Linked DNA regions of Stappia indica. The main gene of each other region encodes a partner of the protein of the gene in region 2 in a complex. Links are inferred from orthologs where the notes say so. Each region holds a gene or a part of one and is shown on either strand. Other genes may lie near its edges. The genes, in order: GH266_RS03110 and pnp.

Region 1 (9,156 bases), 2.6 Mb from region 2 along the record:
CGCGCCGACTGGCGGGTCTTCTGCAGGAAGGTGAGGGCGGCGCGGTCGGCGATCGATTCCTCGCCGCGCCGATAGGCCAGCAGCGAGCGTTGGGCAAGGCCTGCGCCTGCGGTCAGCGCGCCGGCGCCGCCTTGCGAGATGCCGCTGGAGCCCGAGCTGGAGCCGGCGACGACGGCACCTGCACCCAGCACCGCGCCGATCACGGCGATGATCTGGGCATTGGCCAGCGCCTGGCGCAGCCGCACCAGGTGGTTGCCGGTGATGTGGCCGGTCTCGTGCGCCAGCACGCCGATCACCTCGCCGGGCGTCTCCGCATCGGTGATCACGCCGACATTGATGAAGATGCGCCGGGCATCGGCGACGAAGGCGTTGAAGTCGTTGCGGTTGACCAGAACGATATCGACCTGCTGGCGGGCGATGCCGGCCGCATCGAAGATCGGCCCGGCATAGTCGCGCATCAAGGCTTCCGTCTCGGCATCGCGCACCAGCGGAATGCCGCCTTGCGCCTGCGCGGCCGTGCCCATCGGCGTCAGTGCCAGCACGCCGGCCATGGCCAGCGCCGCCGTGCGGCGCAGCAGCCTGCGCGCCGAGCTGCTGTACATCGCGGGCGATCCCGGACGGTTGCGGTCGAGCGAGCGGAAGGACCCCATCTTCTGCCTCTTGCCTGTTCTGCTGGCCTGTTCTGCCTTTTGCCTGCCGCGCGGGGCCGGGCCTTGCGGGCAAAATCCGCACCCGCGGTCCATCCCGAGCCTCGACAGCGACGCGCGCGAAGGGTAGGGAGCCGGTGAAGGGCGGTCAACCGCCCAGCCCAAGCCTCCTGCCTTTCGTCTAGACGCGGAAAATGCGGCGCGAGATGGGCAGGCGGGGCCGCGTGCCGCAGATTGCTGCCCAGACCGAACACAGGACGTTATCCATGTCGCATCCTTCCCGCCGGTCCGAAGTCGAGCCGTTCCTCGCCATGGACGTGCTGTCGCGCGCCAACACGCTGGAGGCGGAGGGCCGGCACATCCTGCATATGGAGGTCGGCCAGCCCGGCGCGGCGGCGCCCGCGCCCGTGCTCGCGGCGGCCCGTGCGGCGCTGGAGGGCGGGCGCATCGGCTATACCGAGGCGCGCGGGCTGGCCAGCCTGCGGCAGGCGATTGCCGGCTATTATCGCGACACCCACGGCCTCGATGTGCCGCTGTCGCGGATCGTCGCCACCACCGGCTCGTCGGCCGGTTTCAACCTCGCCTTCCTCGCCGCCTTCGATGTCGGCGACCGTGTGGCGATCACAGCGCCCGGCTATCCGGCCTATCGCAACATCCTGAAAGCGCTGGGTCTGGTGCCGGTCGAGATCGAGGTCGGCGCCGACACCCGCTGGGCCCTGACGCCGGAGCTGCTCGAGGCCGCCCATCGCGAGGGCCCGCTCAAGGGCGTGCTGGTCGCCTCTCCGGCCAATCCCACCGGCACGATGATGACGCCGCAGGCGCTCAAGGCCTTGAGCGATGCCTGCGAGGCGCTCGATATCCGCTTCATCTCCGACGAGATCTATCACGGCCTCGTCTTCGACGGCGAGCAGGAGACGGCGCTGTCCTTCACCGACAAGGCCATCGTCATCAACAGCTTCTCGAAATACTACTGCATGACCGGCTGGCGCATCGGCTGGATGGTGCTGCCGGAGGACCTGGTGCGCCCGGTCGAGCGCATCGCGCAAAGCCTCTACATCTCGCCGCCGGAACTGTCGCAGCGGGCGGCAGCGGCCGCCTTCGATGCGCGCGACGAGCTGGAGGCGGTGAAGGCCGGCTACGCCCGCAACCGCGCGCTGCTGCTGGAGCGCATGCCGCAGCTCGGCTTTACCGAGCTGCTCCCCGTCGACGGTGCCTTCTACCTCTATGCCGGCATCCGCCCCTTCGCCAATGACAGCCTCGCCTTCGCCTCGCGCCTCTTGGAAGAAGCCGGCATCGCGGCAACGCCCGGCCCGGACTTCGATCCGGTCAACGGCCGGTCCTACATGCGCTTTTCCTTCGCCGGCGATCACGCCGTCATCACTGAGGCGGTCGAGCGGCTCGCCGACTGGCTGTCCCGGGCGGGGTGAGGGGGGCTGTCCGTCGAGTATGGGGGATCGCCTAACTGCTCACCGGCCGTGCCCCGCGCATCACTCGCACCCGCACGCTCCCGTCATGCCGGACCGCGGGACGCGGTAGCGTCATCGCGCGATCCGGCATCCAGACATCAGCCGCGGGCGTCAGCCCGCGCTTCCCAGCGTCAAAAGCCGAATGCAGCGCGCCTTTGGCGCGGCTGGTCCGCTGGATTCCGGATCTGGCCATGCGGCTGCGCCGCAGACCGTCCGGAATGACGGGATGAGAGGCAGGCGCGTAAGGAACGGCGGAAATGAGCCGCCAATGGTTCCCCACCCCTCGGCTGTCGTCCCGGTTTCGGCGCAGCCGAAGACCGGGACCCAGTAACCACCGACCGTCCGGCTCGGGCCTCAGCGCGGCCATGCTGGAGTTCCGCCCTCGCACCACCGCCGCCCCCGGCGGATACTGGATACCTGCCTTCGCAGGTATGACAGCCGGGAAGGTGGCGAAGCCGTCCCGATACACGCCCGCTTCACGGCGCGCGACACTCTCCCGTGCTTCACTCCGCGCGCCGCCCTCCCCTTTCGTCCTCCCGGACGGCGCTCGCTCTCGTGCACCGTCCTCTCGGTTCGTCACCCCGGCCAAGCGCAGCGCGACCCGGGACCGGAGAGCCGAGGACCTCAAGATGGCACTCTGGAACAACCCCACACCCGCCGTGCCTCTCCGGTCCCGGATCTTCGGCCTTGCGGCCTCGTCCGGGAAGACGCGAGGAGAGGTCTGAGCGCAGGGGCTGCGCTGCCACCGTCCTCCGCCTCACACCCGCTGAGGGTGCCAATGGTTCCCGGCTATCCGGCTTCGCCTGCGGCCGGGATGACCTCCGAGAGGGAGGCGGCGCCGTGCCTCTGCTCTTCGGTGATCATCCGACCGCCGTGATCCCACCCTTCGGCTGTCGTCCCGGTTTCGGCGCAGCCGAAGACCGGGACCCAGTAACCACCGACCGTCCGGCTCGGGCCTCAGCGCGGCCATGCTGGAGTTCCGCCCTCGCACCATCGCCGCCCCCGGCGGATACTGGATACCTGCCTTCGCAGGTATGACAGCGGAGGGAGTGGCGAAGCCGTCCCGATACACGCCCGCTTCACGGCGCGCGACACTCTCCCGTGCTTCACTCCGCGCGCCGCCCTCGCGTTTCATCCTCCCGGACGGCGCCTGGTCAAAACTGTCCGGATCTGTCGCGGCGCACGGCCTTGCGACAGACCGTTACAGCTTGCCCGTTGCCGGGGTCGCGCGCCTCTGCCACGCCTTGCTGCAGAGGAGGCAGACCAGTTTCGGAGAGCATCATGCTTCGCGTCCTGAAAACCCACGGAACCACGTTCACCATCGTTCTTTTCGCCGTCTCCGCCGTGTCCGGCATCGCCCTGTTCTTCCATTGGGGCTCGGCCGCCTTCCATGGCATGCACGAATGGCTGTCCATGGTGCTGCTGGCGCCCGTCGCCGTGCATCTGTGGCGCAACTGGCCCGGCCTTGCCGGCTACCTGAAGCGGCGCCAGCTTGTCGTTCCCGCCGCCCTCGGCCTTGCCGCCTCGCTGGCCTTCGCCGTCCCGGTGCTGACCGCCGGTGCCAGCGGCGGCAACCCGATGCGCGCCGCCCTGTCGGCGATCGAGAACGGCACCATCGCCGAGGTCGCGCCGCTCTTCGAACTGACGCCGCAGGCGCTGGCCGCGCGTCTCGCCGCCAAGGGCTATGTCGTGACGCTGGACGGCGACCTGGCCTCCGCCTCGCTCGCCGAGATCGCCAGCACCTCCGGCAAGCCCGCCGGTCCGGGCCTCATCGCCGATGTGGCCTTTGCGGAAGATCCTAAGCCCTGACAGGGCCGCGGGGACAAGTTTCGCGCCTCCCGGGGATAGTGCCGTCGGCGGCGAGGCGAGAGAGGGGGCTTTTCGGCGCGCGTCGGTTCCGACTTGTCCCCGCAGGCGGCCGGTTCCGCCCGCCTGGCCGATTTTGCGGGCGCGTCTCGATTTTTGCCGATTTCGAGACGGGATTTTGCAAAATCCGTCTCGAAATTTTCCAAAATTCCGCAAAACGAAAACGGCGCCCGGATATCCCCGGGCGCCGTCGTCATGTCATGGATGGAAGATCAGAAGAAGCTGCGGCGCTGCCACCAGCCGGACCGCTTCGGGCCGTCCGGGTCGGTCTCCTCGGTGCTGCCGTCCTTGGAGACGGTCTCGCGCACCACGACAGGCTCGCTCGGAGCTGCCGGCTGGGCTGGCGCCTCGGGCTCGGCAGGCTCGGAAGCCTCTTCTGCGACAGCCTCCACCGGAGCCTCTTCGGCCACGGTTTCGCCCGTCTCTTCAGCAGCTTCGGCAGCGGCCGCGACCGGCTCGGCCGGCTCTTCCGCCGGTGCCTCGGCCTGCGTTGCAGGTTCCTCGGCCACGGTCTCGGCCACAGCTTCGTCAGCCTCTGCCGCCGGCTCGTCCGTCTCGGCGGGAGCCTCGGAAGCCGTCTCGCTCGCGGCTTCGGCCACAGCCTCGTCCGCGCCCGCCGTCTCCTCGGCAGCCGTCTCGGCGCCTGCGGGCTCGCTCACGCTATCCCCGGTCCCGGCATCGGCTCCGGCATCAGCCCCGGTCTCGGCATCGCTCTCGCCGCCTTCGGAGGCCTGCGCAGGCGCATCGCCGTTTTCGTTCTCGCCGTTCTCGCCCTCGCCATCGCGGCGGCTGCGGCGACCGCCCCGGCGGCCACGGCGGCGCTTGCGGCGCGAGCGCTCGTCCTCGTCGCCCTCTTCCTGGCGGCCGGCGGCGCTGGTCTCGCCTTCGCCGTCGCTCTCGCTCTCGCCGTCCTCGTCGCCTTCATCGGCGTCGGCCTGGCGAGCCTGCTGCGGCTGGTCGTCGTCGGAGCCCGGACGCCGGCGACGGCGGCGGCGGCGGCGCTTGCGCCCGCCATTCTCGTCGTCGCCCTCGTCGCGGTCGCGGGCGGAGGAGCCGCGCGGGGTCTCCTCCTCGTCCTCTTCGACCTCGATCTCGACTTCGTCGATCTCTTCGTCCTCTTCCACCGACATCGGCATTACGGTGGAGGGCTGGATCATGCGCGGGGCCGCGTCCGGGCGCGCCTCGATCGGCTCGCCGCGCTCCAGCACATAGTGCTGGCCGCTGTCCATGTGGCCGGCCTGCACCGTCACCTCGAGGCCGAAGCGGGCCTCCAGGTCGGCGAGGTGGCCGCGCTTCTGGTTCAGGATGTAGAGCGCCGCCTCGGTCGTCGTGCGGACGATCAGATTGTGCGTCGCGCCCTTCAGCAGGTGGTCCTCAAGCGAGCGCAGCACATGCAGCGCCACCGATTCCACCGAGCGGATCATGCCCGTGCCGTGGCAGTGCGGGCAGGGGGTCATGGAGCTTTCCAGGACGCCGGTGCGGATGCGCTGGCGCGACATCTCCAGAAGGCCGAAATGCGAGATGCGGCCGACCTGGATGCGGGCCCGGTCGTTCTTCAGGCAGTCCTTCAGCTTGCGCTCGACGGCCCGATTGTTCTTGTTCTCCTCCATGTCGATGAAGTCGATCACGATCAGGCCGGCAAGGTCGCGCAGCCTCAGCTGGCGCGCCACTTCCTCCGCCGCTTCCAGGTTCGTCTGGACGGCGGTGTCCTCGATATTGTGTTCGCGCGTCGACTTTCCGGAGTTGACGTCGATGGCAACCAGCGCCTCGGTCTGGTTGATGACGATGTAGCCGCCCGACTTCAGCGTCACCTGCGGCGAGAACATGGCGTCGAGCTGGCTCTCGACCATGAAGCGCGAGAAAACCGGCGTCGCGTCCTTGTAGGGCTGGACGTTCTTGGCATGGCTCGGCATGAGCATGCGCATGAAGTCCTTGGCTTCGCGATAGCCTTCGTCGCCGGCCACCAGGACCTGGTCGATGTCCTTGTTGTAGAGGTCGCGGATCGAGCGCTTGATCAGCGAGCCCTCCTCATAGACGAGGTAGGGCGCCGACGATTGCAGCGTCAGGTCGCGCACGTTCTCCCAGAGCCGCATCAGGTACTCGAAATCGCGCTTGATCTCGGCCTTGGTGCGGCTGGCGCCGGCGGTGCGCAGGATCACGCCCATGCCCTGCGGCACTTCCAGCTCGGAAGCGATCTTCTTCAGACGCTTGCGGTCGGTCGGGGTGGTGATCTTGCGCGAGATGCCGCCGCCACGGGCGGTGTTCGGCATCAGCACCGAATAGCGGCCGGCCAGCGACAGGTAGGTGGTCAGAGCAGCGCCCTTGTTGCCGCGCTCTTCCTTGACGACCTGCACCAGGAGCACTTGCCGGCGCTTGATCACTTCCTGGATCTTGTACTGCTTGCGGTGCTTGCGGGCGCGCTGGGGCAGCTCCTCCAGCGCGTCTTCCGCGCCGACCGACTCGACGTCGTCTTCGCCGTTCTCGTGATCGTCGGACGAGACGGCGTCGCCGTTCTCCTGCTCGGCGGGCTTGGCGGTCCTGCTCTTGCGGCGCGAGGGACGCTCGTCCTCGTCGGCGCGGGCGGCCTCCGCTTCCTCCTCTTCGATGAGCGCCTGACGGTCGGCCATCGGGATCTGGTAGTAGTCGGGATGGATCTCGCCGAAGGCCAGGAAGCCGTGACGATTGCCGCCGTAGTCGACGAAGGCGGCCTGCAGCGACGGCTCGACGCGCGTTACCTTGGCCAGATAGATGTTGCCGCGAAGCTGCTTGCGGTTCGCGGCCTCGAAATCAAATTCCTCGACCCTGTTTCCGCGCACCACGACGACCCGGGTCTCCTCCGGGTGCGCGGCATCGATAAGCATCTTGTTTGCCATTGATGGGTGTCTCCACGACCGTCGCGCCCGGGCGGCTTGTCACGCTCGTCCGGATCCGCGCGAAGGCGGTCGTTCTGTTCTGCGGTGTGATGAAAGACGAAGGGGTGCTGCACCGCGCGGCGATCCGTCCGGACCCGGCGACGCCGGTGACGGCGGCCTCGTGTCCGTTGTGGATCGTCTTCGCGCATTGGTTCATTGCAGCGCCCAGTAAGCCATGTTGCGGCGGCCACTGCCTCGCGGCGGGCCGGATGTGTCAGTCCTGCCGACTTGCGTTCCGGGCGCTGAGGCGGCCTCGGTGGCAAGTCGAGACGGGGGGGCTCCGGCCAGCCTTGCCGCCATCGTACGCCGGATGCGCTGAACGCAGCCGGACGCTTCATGCGCCTCGATCCGCGGCGAGCTTCCCGCGGCGCCGAAGGGGCGGCCGGGGGGCGCTACGGAGCGCCGGTCGGGACGCAAGCGTCCGGGGTGCGGGGCGTCGTCGATGCGCGACGTGCCATTGCGGGCTCGAGGCATCGATGACGTGCGGCACCATCGACCGGGTCCCGGTGTTCGGCTTTCGCCACGCAGACCGGGAACGCACGAATTCGATGGCCACCCTGCCGGGCGCCGCTGCCAAGTGATGTTCGCTGTCTACGAAAGCACAGTTGGCTTGACCGGACGCCGCCAGATGGCACCAGAGAGACCCAGGTTGAATCAGATTCAAATCCCGGACCCGTCGCATTTCTTTTACGGTCGCGAAAGGCATATGGCAAGTACGCTTGCAGGCAGGTGTCGACCTTTGCGTGCATCCGTGCCGCTGCGCCTCGCATTTGCGGGTGCCGCGTCGTATCGTCAATGAAAGGTTAACTTGCGACGCGCTACATCTTGCTGCAGTAAACCGGCGGGGCGGGCAGGGACCGGCGAGAGGCATATCGAGTGACGATCTTCGCACGCAAGACATGGCTGCTGGCGCTTGCCGCCGGCCTGGCGCTGCCGGCGGGGCCTGTCGCGGCCGAGACGGCCACCTCGCAGGCCGCATCCGCGCAGGCTGCCGTGACGCCGAGCGCCGGCGCGCCGGCCGTGGCGCGCGAAGCGCGTGTTGCCGGCGACGAAACGCGCACCCGCTTCATCATGGACCTGTCGGCGCCGGTCGAATTCGCCGTCTCGACCCTGTCCGATCCCTATCGCGTCGTCATCGACCTGCCGCAGGTGAGCTTCGAGCTGCCGCCGACGGCGGGGCAGGACGGGCGCGGGCTGATCACCGCCTGGCGCTTCGGCATGTTCGCGGCCGGCAAGTCCCGCATCGTGCTCGACGCGTCCGGTCCGGTCGCGGTCGACAAGTCCTTCGTGCTGCCGCCGGTCTCCGACCAGCCGGCGCGCCTGGTGCTGGACCTTGTCGGCACCAGCCGCGAGACCTTCCTCGAGACCGCGCAGGCGCCGGCGCCGCTGGCCTCGCGCAAGGGCGACAAGCTCACCGCGGTGCGCCGCCGCGACAAGCCGCTGATCGTGCTCGACCCCGGCCACGGCGGCATCGACACGGGCGCGCGGGGCACGTCCGGCACGCTGGAAAAGGCGGTGGTGCTCGATTTCGCCCGGCTGCTGCGCGACAAGCTGGTGGCGAGTGGGCGCTACGAGGTGCACATGACGCGGGACGACGACGTCTTCATCCCGCTGCGCGAGCGGGTGCACATCGCCCGCGAGATGGAGGCCGACCTGCTGCTGTCGGTCCATGCCGACTCGGTGCGAATCGGCCGCGAGCAGGTGCGCGGTGCCGGCGTCTACACCTTGTCCGAGACGGCCAGCGACGAAATTGCCGCAGCCCTTGCCGAGCGCGAGAACCGCTCGGACGTGATTGCCGGCATCGACCTTGCCAACGAGCCCGACGACGTCACCGATATCCTGATCGACCTGGCGCGGCAGGAGACCAAGAAATTCTCCTTCCTGTTCGCCCGCACGCTGGTGAACGAGCTGCGCGGAACGGCACAGCTGGTCAAGAATCCGCAGAGATCCGCCGGATTTCGCGTGCTGACGGCGCATGACGTGCCGTCCGCCCTGGTCGAGCTCGGCTATCTGTCGAACCGTCTCGACGAAAAGCTGATGACCACCGACGAATGGCGCGGGCGCATGTCGCAGGCCCTCGTTTCGGCCATCGACGGCTATTTCGGCCGGCGCTTCGGCGACGGCGCGATGCAGATGTCGCGCACCACGGCGGGCCAGGCGGCGGCCGAGCCGGAGGAGCAGGTCGAGTAGTCAAGCGGTCCCGCCTCAGCATCGCCATATTGGTCAAGGATGGAGGTGGTGTTGCGGGGCATGATCCCGGGCGGT
Region 2 (8,860 bases):
TGCGGCGAAAGAGGTCGTTTCAGTCGGAGAGATCCTGGACGGAGGCGACCTTGCCCTCGTCCGTCAGCCGGTAGACGATCGGCGCGCCGGTCGCCAACTCGCGCTTGAGGATCTCATCGGGCGACAGGCCTTCCAGCTCCATCACCAGCGCCCGCAACGAGTTGCCGTGGGCGGCGACGATCACCCGCTTGCCGGCAATCACCTGCGGCAGAATCTCGGACCGGTAATAGGGCAGCACGCGCTCGGCGGTCATCTTGAGGCTTTCGCCGCCGGGAGGGGGAACGTCGAAGGAGCGGCGCCACACATGCACCTGCTCCTCGCCGAACTTCTCGCGCGCCTCGTCCTTGTTCATCCCCGTGAGGTCGCCGTAGTCGCGCTCGTTAAGAGCCTGATCGCGCACCGTCTCCAGGTCCTCCTGACCCAGTTCCTCCAGGATCAGCTTGAGGGTGTTCTGGGCACGACTGAGATCGGATGTGAAGGCGATGTCGAAGGCGAGCTTCAGGTCGCGCAGCTTGCCGCCGGCAGCGCGCGCCTCGGCGATCCCCTTCTCTGTCAGGCCGGGGTCCTTCCAGCCGGTGAAAAGGTTCTTCAGGTTCCATTCGCTCTGCCCGTGGCGCACGAGCACAAGAAGATGTTCCATTGCGAGACTGTCTCCAGATCGGATGCCGGAAGATGCGGCTCAGTCGCGCAGACCGAGCACATCCTCCATCGTGTAGAAGCCGGGCTTCCTGTCGCGGGCCCACAGGGCCGCCTTCACCGCGCCCCGGGCAAAGATCTGCCGGTCCTGGGCGTGGTGAGAAAGGGTGATCGTCTCGAGCGGTCCGGCGAAGACGACGCTGTGATCGCCGATGACCGTACCGCCGCGCAAGGTTGCGAAACCGATGTCGCCGCGCGGACGCTCGCCGGTGAACCCGTCGCGGCTGCGCACGCTGCGCTCGGCGAGATCGAGGCCTCGGCCTTTCGCCGCAGCTTCGCCCAGGAGATAGGCGGTGCCGGACGGCGCGTCGACTTTGTGACGATGATGCATCTCGAGCACTTCGATGTCGAAATCCTCGTCCAGGGCCGCGGCTGCGCGGCGGACGAGCGCCGCCAGCAGGTTGACGCCAAGGCTCATGTTGCCCGACTGGACGATGCGGGCGTGCCGGGCGGCCGGGTGGATCGCGGAAAGATCTTCGTCGCCGAGGCCGGTCGTGCCGATCACATGGACGATCCGCGCCTGCGCGGCCAGCTCGGCAAAATGCCGCGAGGCGGCAGGCGCCGTGAAATCGAGAACCCCGTCCGTTGCCGCAAAGGCTGCGAGCGCGTCGTCCGTTACGGTGATGCCGCTCGCCGGCAGGCCAGCCAGCACGCCGCAATCCTGCCCGATCGCGGGGGAATCGGCCCGCTCGACCGCGGCCGACAACCGGACACCATCCATCTGCGAAATCGCGCGGATCAGCGCTCCGCCCATGCGACCGGCAGCCCCTACCACCGTCAGGCGCATTTCGCTCATTCCGCAACTCCGCTCGTGATCTGCCGGAACCTGATCCGGTCCTTGCGCGCGGTATAGCAGGTTGACCGGCTCGCGCAACGCTGCAGGCCCGCCCGAACGTCCGCAGGGGTGGAAGGCCCACGGTCGCGCGACACCTTACGGCCGTGGAAACACCTCATGTGCGGACACAATCAAAGTGGATTTTTCACGGTTTCTCAATCGTATGATGATCCCTTGCATGTGTCTGGCCAATCAGACAGACTTCTGGAAACGGCTGCCGCATCGGAATGCTACCGTGAGAAGAATGCGACTGCTCTTTCCGGTTCTCCTCCTTCTCTTCTTGGCGATGCTCCCGCCCGGTATCGCCAGATCCGACTTCGGCCGCAACTCTCTCGCCGAATTCTGGGAACTTCCCGATTTTTTTAAGGAATTCCCTGAGCAGCGCGAACTGAGCGCACGGTTCACCCAGCGGGTGCAGGGTGATGCGGTCCCCGCCAGCGCCCCGCTCGGCAAGGCGCGCATCGCCGTCGTCTATCCCGCCATCCAGGCCTCTGACTACTGGCGGCGCAGCATCGTGGCGCTGGAGCGCCGGCTGGACGAGCTCGGCATCCGCTACGAGGTGACGTCCCAGTTCACACTGCCGGGTCAGGAAATCCGCGAACAGACCCGGCAGATCGTCGAGGTGCTGAAGTCCGATCCCGACTATCTGATCTTCACGCTGGACGCCCTGCGCCACAAGGTTCTCGTGGAGCGCCTCATTGCCCGCGGCCGCCCGAAGGTCATCCTTCAGAACATCACCACGCCGCTGCGCGCCTGGGGCCGGGACCAGCCGTTCCTCTATGTCGGCTTCGACCATGCCACCGGTGCGCGCCTGCTGGCTGATCATGTCCTGGAAACGCGGCCGCAGCCGGAGTCCTTCGCCATCTTCTACGGCCTGAAGGGCTATGTCAGCCACGCCCGCGGCGAACCGTTCCGGCTTGCCATGGCGGAGCAGCCGGGGAAACGACTGGTCGCGTCCTATTATGTCGGCTTCGATCGGGAGAAGGCCCGCGAGGCGGCCGCTGAGCTGCTGCAGCGACATCCGGACCTCGGTTTCATCTATTCCTGCTCCACTGACATCGCGCTCGGCGTTGCCGATGCCATAGAAGCCGCGGGCCTGACGGGGAGGGTCGCCACCAACGGCTGGGGCGGCGGCAGTGCGGAACTCGACTATCTGATCGGGGGCCGTCTCGAGGCGACGGCCATGCGCATCAACGACGACAACGGCGTGGCGATGGCCGAGGCGATCTCGCTCGACCGTCAGGATCGCACGGAGGAGGTTCCCCTCGTCTTCTCCGGATCGTTCGCCCTCGTGTCGTCGGAAGACGCGCCGCAGCGTATCGAAGAGCTGAAACGGAGGGCGTTCCGCTACTCGCAATGACACGCAGGGCCGACTTCCGCTTCAACCGCTTCGTGCTCGGCCTGTTTGCAGTCGCGCTGCTGACGACGTCGGCCGTGCTTTTCGCAATCAGCTATGTCGGCAGCCTGTCCATCGCAGATCAGGAGCTGAAGCGCTTCGCCCGCAAGGAGGCGACGCTTGCCCGCCTCGTCTTCGACCAGACGTTCAGCCGGCTCGACACCTATCTGCGGGCACTGTCCGAGAATTCCGCACTCAGGCGTGCCGTCTGGTCCCGCGACGAAGGGCTCGTTCTGCAGATCCTGTCCGATGCCGCCCGTCAGCCGATCGGGGCGCAGTTCGAGCTTCTCAGGATCGACCAGCCCGACGCGCCGAACTGGGTGGATGCCGGCGCCTCGCTCTACGATCTCGACCAGATCCTCACCCCGGCCCTGCGTTCGCGCATGCCGGTCGGTCAGTGGCATCTGTTCACCGGCGGGGAGGCCAGCGGCAATACCGCGCCCGTGCTGCTTGCAGCCCTCTCCATTCCGCTGGTGGACGACATCGACGGCCGCGTGGTCGGCCAGTTGACCGGCGGCTACGTCTTCAACGACAGCAAGTACCTCCTGGACGATCTGGCCAAGGCTCTCGACACGGAAAGTCTCGCATTGTTTCTCGACGAGCGGGTGATCTCGGCCAGCGGCGAATTGCGGGATGCCGTACGCAGCGGCCGCGCGCCCCTGAAGCAACTCGGCCAGGTCGACCATGTCCTTGCAGACGACCGGTTGCTGATCCGCTCCCTGCTGGAGGAGGCCCCGGCCAGCCGGCCGCTCTACCTGGTCAGCGATCGGCCGGGCGAGACCATCGACAATATCGATGCGACCTATCAGACGCTGTTCACGCCGTTCCTGCTCTATGTTCTGGCCGGCTCCGTGCTCGGCGCCTACATCCTGCACCGCTTTACCAGCCCGGCGCTGGAGCGCCTCGTCAAGTATGCCGCGCGGATCCGTCAGGACACGTCCGACCTGACCTACAGACCTGGCAAGATCCGCGAGTTCAACGCCGTCGGTGTCGCGTTGCAGGAAGCGTTTCGCGACCTCAAGGAGTCGGATGCGCAGTTCCGGGCACTCATCGACGAGTCCCTGCAGGGCGTGTGCATCCACTCCAACCAGCGGGTTCTCTACATCAACGATGCGCTGCTGCAGCTGCTCGGCCGCGAGAGCGAGGATCGGCACAATGTGATCGGCTTGCCGGTGCTGGACCTGTTCGCGCCGGAAGAGCACGAACGCATGAAATCCTATGCACGGGCCCGCACCTCCGGGGCTTCCGCACCAGACGTCTACGAGGCGCGGGCCCTGTCGCGAACCGGAGAGCGGGTCTGGGTGGAAGTGTACCTGCGTCAGACCCGCTGGAACGGCGCCGGTGCCTATCACGTCACCATCACCGACATTTCCGAGCGCAAGCGCCAGGAAGAGCTGATCGTCCGCCAAGCCAATTTCGACGGACTGACCGGCCTGCCGAACCGCACCCTGTTCCGTGACCGCCTCGTCCAAGCGATGTCGCGGGCGCAGTGGGACGGCAACATCGTCGCCCTGCTGTTCCTCGACCTCGACCGGTTCAAGAACATCAACGACAGTCTCGGGCACAGCATCGGCGACCAGTTGATCAAGGAGACGGCGGTCCGCATCGGCGCGGTCCTCGACGATCACGATACGGTAGCGCGTCTGGGCGGCGACGAATTCGCCGTCATTCTCAGCAATGTCCGCAGCGTGATGGACGTGGAGATGACGGCAGCCCGCCTGCTCGCCCACCTGGCCCGCCCGCTGGTCCTTGGCGACGGCGTCGAGGTGTTTGCGACCACCAGCATCGGCATCACCGTGTTTCCCAGCGACGGGCGCGATGACGAACTCCTTCTGCGCCAGGCCGATACGGCGATGTATCACGCCAAGGCGGAAGGAGGTAACAAGCTGCGCTTCTTCTCCGCCCACATGAACGAACAGGTGGCGCGGGCGCTGGAAACTGAAAGCGCCCTGCGCAAGGCGCTGGAACGACGCCAGTTCACCTTGAACTATCAGCCGGTGATCGATATCGCACACAACCGGATCGCCGGCTGCGAGGCCCTGGTCCGCTGGACCGATCCCGAGCGCGGGCCTATCCCGCCGGCCGACTTCATTCCCATCGCCGAGACCACGGGACTGATCGTGCCGCTGGGCGCCTTCGTTCTGGAGGAGGCCTGCCTGTTCTATCGACGCTGCAGCGAACAGGGGCTCGACCTGCCAGGCATCAGCGTCAACGTCTCGCCGCGCCAGTGCCGCGACGAGAATTTCGTCGAGCTCGTCCGCGAGACGGTCGAGCGTACCGGCATGCCGCCGGAGCGGCTGCATCTGGAGATTACCGAGAGCGTCATGTTCGACGAGACCGGCAGCGACCCTGTCGAGACGCTCAACGCGATCCGCCGGCTCGGCATCCGCCTGTCGCTCGACGATTTCGGCACGGGATTTTCCTCGCTGAGCAACCTGAAGCGGTTTCCCATCGATGTCCTGAAGATCGACCGTTCGTTCATCCGCGACCTGGAGACCGACCGGGACGACCGCGCGCTGGTCGAGGCGATCGTGGCGATGGCCTCCAGCCTCGGCATCACCGTCGTCGCCGAGGGTGTGGAGACCGAAGGCCAGTGCGCGCTGCTCGACCGGCTCGGCTGCACCCGCATCCAGGGCTTCTATCTCGGCCGGCCGATGCCGGACGACCGGTTCCGCGAATATCTCGAGGCCCATGACGGCTCGTCGCGGCCGCGGCGCACCGCCACCAACTGATCCTCGCTCCACGCTGCTCCGCAAACGAAAACGGGCCGGAATAATCCGGCCCGTTTCCTCATGTCGGTGTCGAACGGCGGAGTGCGCCGGAAGGCCTCAGGCCTCCGCAGCGATCTCCTGGCCGGTCTCCTGGTCGACGACCTTCATCGACAGGCGGACCTTGCCGCGCTCGTCGAAGCCCATCAGCTTCACCCAGACCTTGTCGCCTTCCTTGACCACGTCGGTGGTCTTGGCAACCTTCTGCGGGGCCAGCTGCGAGATGTGGACGAGACCGTCCTTGGCGCCGAAGAAGTTGACGAAAGCGCCGAAGTCCACGGTCTTGACGACGCGGCCCTCGTAGATCACGCCCACTTCCGGCTCCGCGGCGATGGAGTTGATCCAGTTGATCGCGGCCTTGATCGCCTTGCCGTCGGAAGAGGCCACCTTGACGGTGCCGTCGTCCTCGATGTTGACCTTGGCGCCGGTCTTCTCGACGATCTCGCGGATGACCTTGCCGCCCGAGCCGATGACTTCACGGATCTTGTCGACCGGGATCTTCAGGACCTCGATGCGCGGGGCATGCTCGCCGAGCTCGGCGCGGGCCTCGGACAGGGCCTGCGACATCTCGCCGAGGATGTGGATACGGCCGTCACGCGCCTGGTCGAGCGCGACACGCATGATCTCCTCGGTGATGCCATCGATCTTGATGTCCATCTGCAGCGAGGTGATGCCGGTCGTGGTGCCCGCCACCTTGAAGTCCATGTCGCCGAGGTGATCCTCGTCGCCGAGGATGTCGGAGAGCACCGCGAAACGGTCGTCTTCCTTGATCAGGCCCATGGCGATACCGGCCACCGGCGCCTTCAGCGGCACGCCGGCATCCATCAGGGCCAGCGAGGTGCCGCAGACGGTCGCCATCGACGAGGAGCCGTTGGACTCGGTGACCTCGGAAACGACACGCAGCGTGTACGGGAACTCGTGATGCGCCGGCAGGAGCGGGTGCACCGCGCGCCAGGCGAGCTTGCCATGGCCGATCTCGCGGCGGCCGGGCGAACCCATGCGGCCGGTCTCGCCGACCGAGTAGGGCGGGAAGTTGTAGTGCAGCATGAAGGTGGACTTGTAGGTCCCCTCCAGTGCGTCGACGAACTGCTCGTCCTCGTTGGTGCCGAGCGTCGCGACGACGAGCGCCTGGGTCTCGCCGCGGGTAAACAGGGCCGAACCGTGGGTGCGCGGCAGGATGCCGGCCTCGGAGACGATCGGACGGACCGTCTTCAGGTCGCGGCCGTCGATGCGCTCGCCCTTGTCGAGGATGGCGCCGCGGACGATCTCCGCCTCCAGGTCCTTGAACAGGCCGCCGACGACGACCTTGTCGATGCCGGCGTCACCGGCCTCGGCGGCCAGCGTCTCGACCGTCTTGGCCTTGACCGCGTCGATGGCGTTGCGGCGGTCGGTCTTCTCGCGGATGGCATAAGCGGCCGTCAGGTCGCCGGCAGCCAGCTCCTTGATGCGGCCGGCAAGCACGGAGTGATCCGGCAGGTTGAGCTCGCGCGGCTCGCGGGCGGCGGTCTCGGCCAGCTTGACGATCGCCTCGATCACCGGCTGGAAGCCCTTGAAGCCGAACATCACGGCGCCGAGCATGATGTTCTCGTCCAGCTCCTTGGCCTCGGACTCGACCATCAGAACCGCTTCGCCGGTGCCGGCGACGATCAGGTCGAGCGCCGATTCCGGCATGTCGTCGACCAGCGGGTTCAGCACGTATTCGCCGTTCACATAGCCGACGCGGGCGCCGCCGATCGGGCCCATGAACGGCACGCCGGAGATCGTCAGGGCGGCGGAGGCCGCAACCATGGCGACGATGTCCGGTGCATTCTCCATGTCATGCGACAGGACGGTTGCGACCACCTGGGTGTCGCACTTGAAGCCGGCGACGAAGAGCGGGCGGATCGGCCGGTCGATCAGACGCGAGGTCAGCGTCTCGTGCTCGGACGGACGGCCTTCGCGCTTGAAGTAGCCACCCGGGATCTTGCCGGCGGCGAAGGCCTTTTCCTGGTAGTTCACGGTCAGCGGGAAGAAGTCCTGGCCGGGCTTCGGCTCCTTGGCGGAAACCACCGTGGCCAGAACCTTGGTCTCGCCATAGGTGGCGAGCACGGCGCCGTCGGCCTGGCGGGCGATCTTGCCCGTCTCCAGGATCAGCGGGCGACCGCCCCAATCCACTTCCACGCGATGAATATCGAACATTGTGTCATCCTATTTCGGTCACCCGGCCCGCATCCATATGCGGCCCGGGGTGCTCCCATGGGCAGGCGGAGGCGGCATCGTGCCATCTGCGCCATTCAAGCGACGCGCCATGGGCAAGACAGCAGGTGGCTCGTGCCCGCCCGGCGTGCTGCCGGTGCGTTCAAGCCACCTGCTATCCTGCCCCATGACCGTCTTTCGCCGCCAGTCCGGGCGGCAGATGCGCAAACGCGGCGCCCTTGCGGACGCCGCGTTGCCCGTACCGGTTAACGGCGCAGGCCGAGGCGCTTGATCAGGTCCTGATAGCGGCCTTCTTCGGTCTTCTTCAGGTAGTCGAGAAGAGACCGGCGCTGGCTCACCATCTTCAGCAGACCGCGGCGGGAGTGGTTGTCCTTGCCGTGGCTCTTGAAGTGTTCGGTCAGGTTGGCGATCCGCTCGGAGAGAATGGCGACCTGCACGTCGGCAGAGCCCGTATCCCCTTCCTTGATCGCGTATTCCTTGATCAGTTCCGCTTTGCGTTCAGCGGTAATCGACATCGGTCATGTCCTTTCAACGATAACCGCCCCGGACGTGTCCGGAGCGAGATTGAACACGCGCCGCGGCAAGAGTTCTCCGCGCTCGATCTCGCCGATCGCCACCAGTTCTCCCTGAGTGGTCACTGACACGAGGCCCGAAAACGCCGGGGCATCCCGCCCGCGCAGCAAAACGCCCTGCCCCCTTCGGAGGCGGGCGGCATCCTGCCGGCTGACGGCCAGCGCCGGGATGTCGTCCAGCGCGGTCTCTACAGGCAGAATGAAGTCGGCATGGGCCTCGGTCAGGCCCATGCCGGGCGCACATTGCCCCAACTCCTCAAGAGTTTCCAGCGGAATCATGTCCTCCTCGTCGAAAGGACCGACGACAAGGCGCCGCAAGGCGGCAACATGGCCGCAGGTGCCGAGCCGCTCCGCGATGTCGCGGGCGAGCGCGCGCACATAGGTGCCCTTGCCGCAT

What was found.
Region 1: the proteins of pnp (region 2) and GH266_RS03110 are in contact, whole or in part, in a cryo-EM structure (PDB 9QH0), measured with the Escherichia coli proteins. The link is inferred for Stappia indica from one-to-one orthologs.

What each region holds. Positions count from the first base shown.
Region 1 is NZ_CP046908.1:678,824-687,979, reverse strand. The notes cover bases 3,992-7,225. They hold GH266_RS03110 (Rne/Rng family ribonuclease), read right to left. Parts: upstream 6,853-7,225; coding sequence 4,192-6,852; downstream 3,992-4,191. In the rest of the region: GH266_RS03125 (M48 family metalloprotease), read right to left, coding at 1-650; GH266_RS03120 (pyridoxal phosphate-dependent aminotransferase), read left to right, coding at 914-2,074; GH266_RS03115 (DUF4405 domain-containing protein), read left to right, coding at 3,395-3,922; GH266_RS03105 (N-acetylmuramoyl-L-alanine amidase), read left to right, coding at 7,768-9,081. UniProt on the Escherichia coli protein: Endoribonuclease that plays a central role in RNA processing and decay. Required for the maturation of 5S and 16S rRNAs and the majority of tRNAs. Also involved in the degradation of most mRNAs.
Region 2 is NZ_CP046908.1:3,245,241-3,254,100, reverse strand. What follows is about bases 5,315-8,252. They hold pnp (polyribonucleotide nucleotidyltransferase), read right to left. Parts: upstream 7,874-8,252; coding sequence 5,756-7,873; downstream 5,315-5,755. Other genes in these bases: rpsO (30S ribosomal protein S15), read right to left, coding at 8,137-8,252; GH266_RS15265 (EAL domain-containing protein), read left to right, coding at 5,315-5,659. Also shown: GH266_RS15280 (2,3-bisphosphoglycerate-dependent phosphoglycerate mutase), read right to left, coding at 20-640; dapB (4-hydroxy-tetrahydrodipicolinate reductase), read right to left, coding at 680-1,483; GH266_RS15270 (autoinducer 2-binding periplasmic protein LuxP), read left to right, coding at 1,776-2,891; more of GH266_RS15265, read left to right, coding at 2,888-5,314; more of rpsO, read right to left, coding at 8,253-8,406; tRNA pseudouridine(55) synthase TruB, read right to left, coding at 8,410-8,860. UniProt on the Escherichia coli protein: Involved in mRNA degradation. Catalyzes the phosphorolysis of single-stranded polyribonucleotides processively in the 3'- to 5'-direction. Also involved, along with RNase II, in tRNA processing.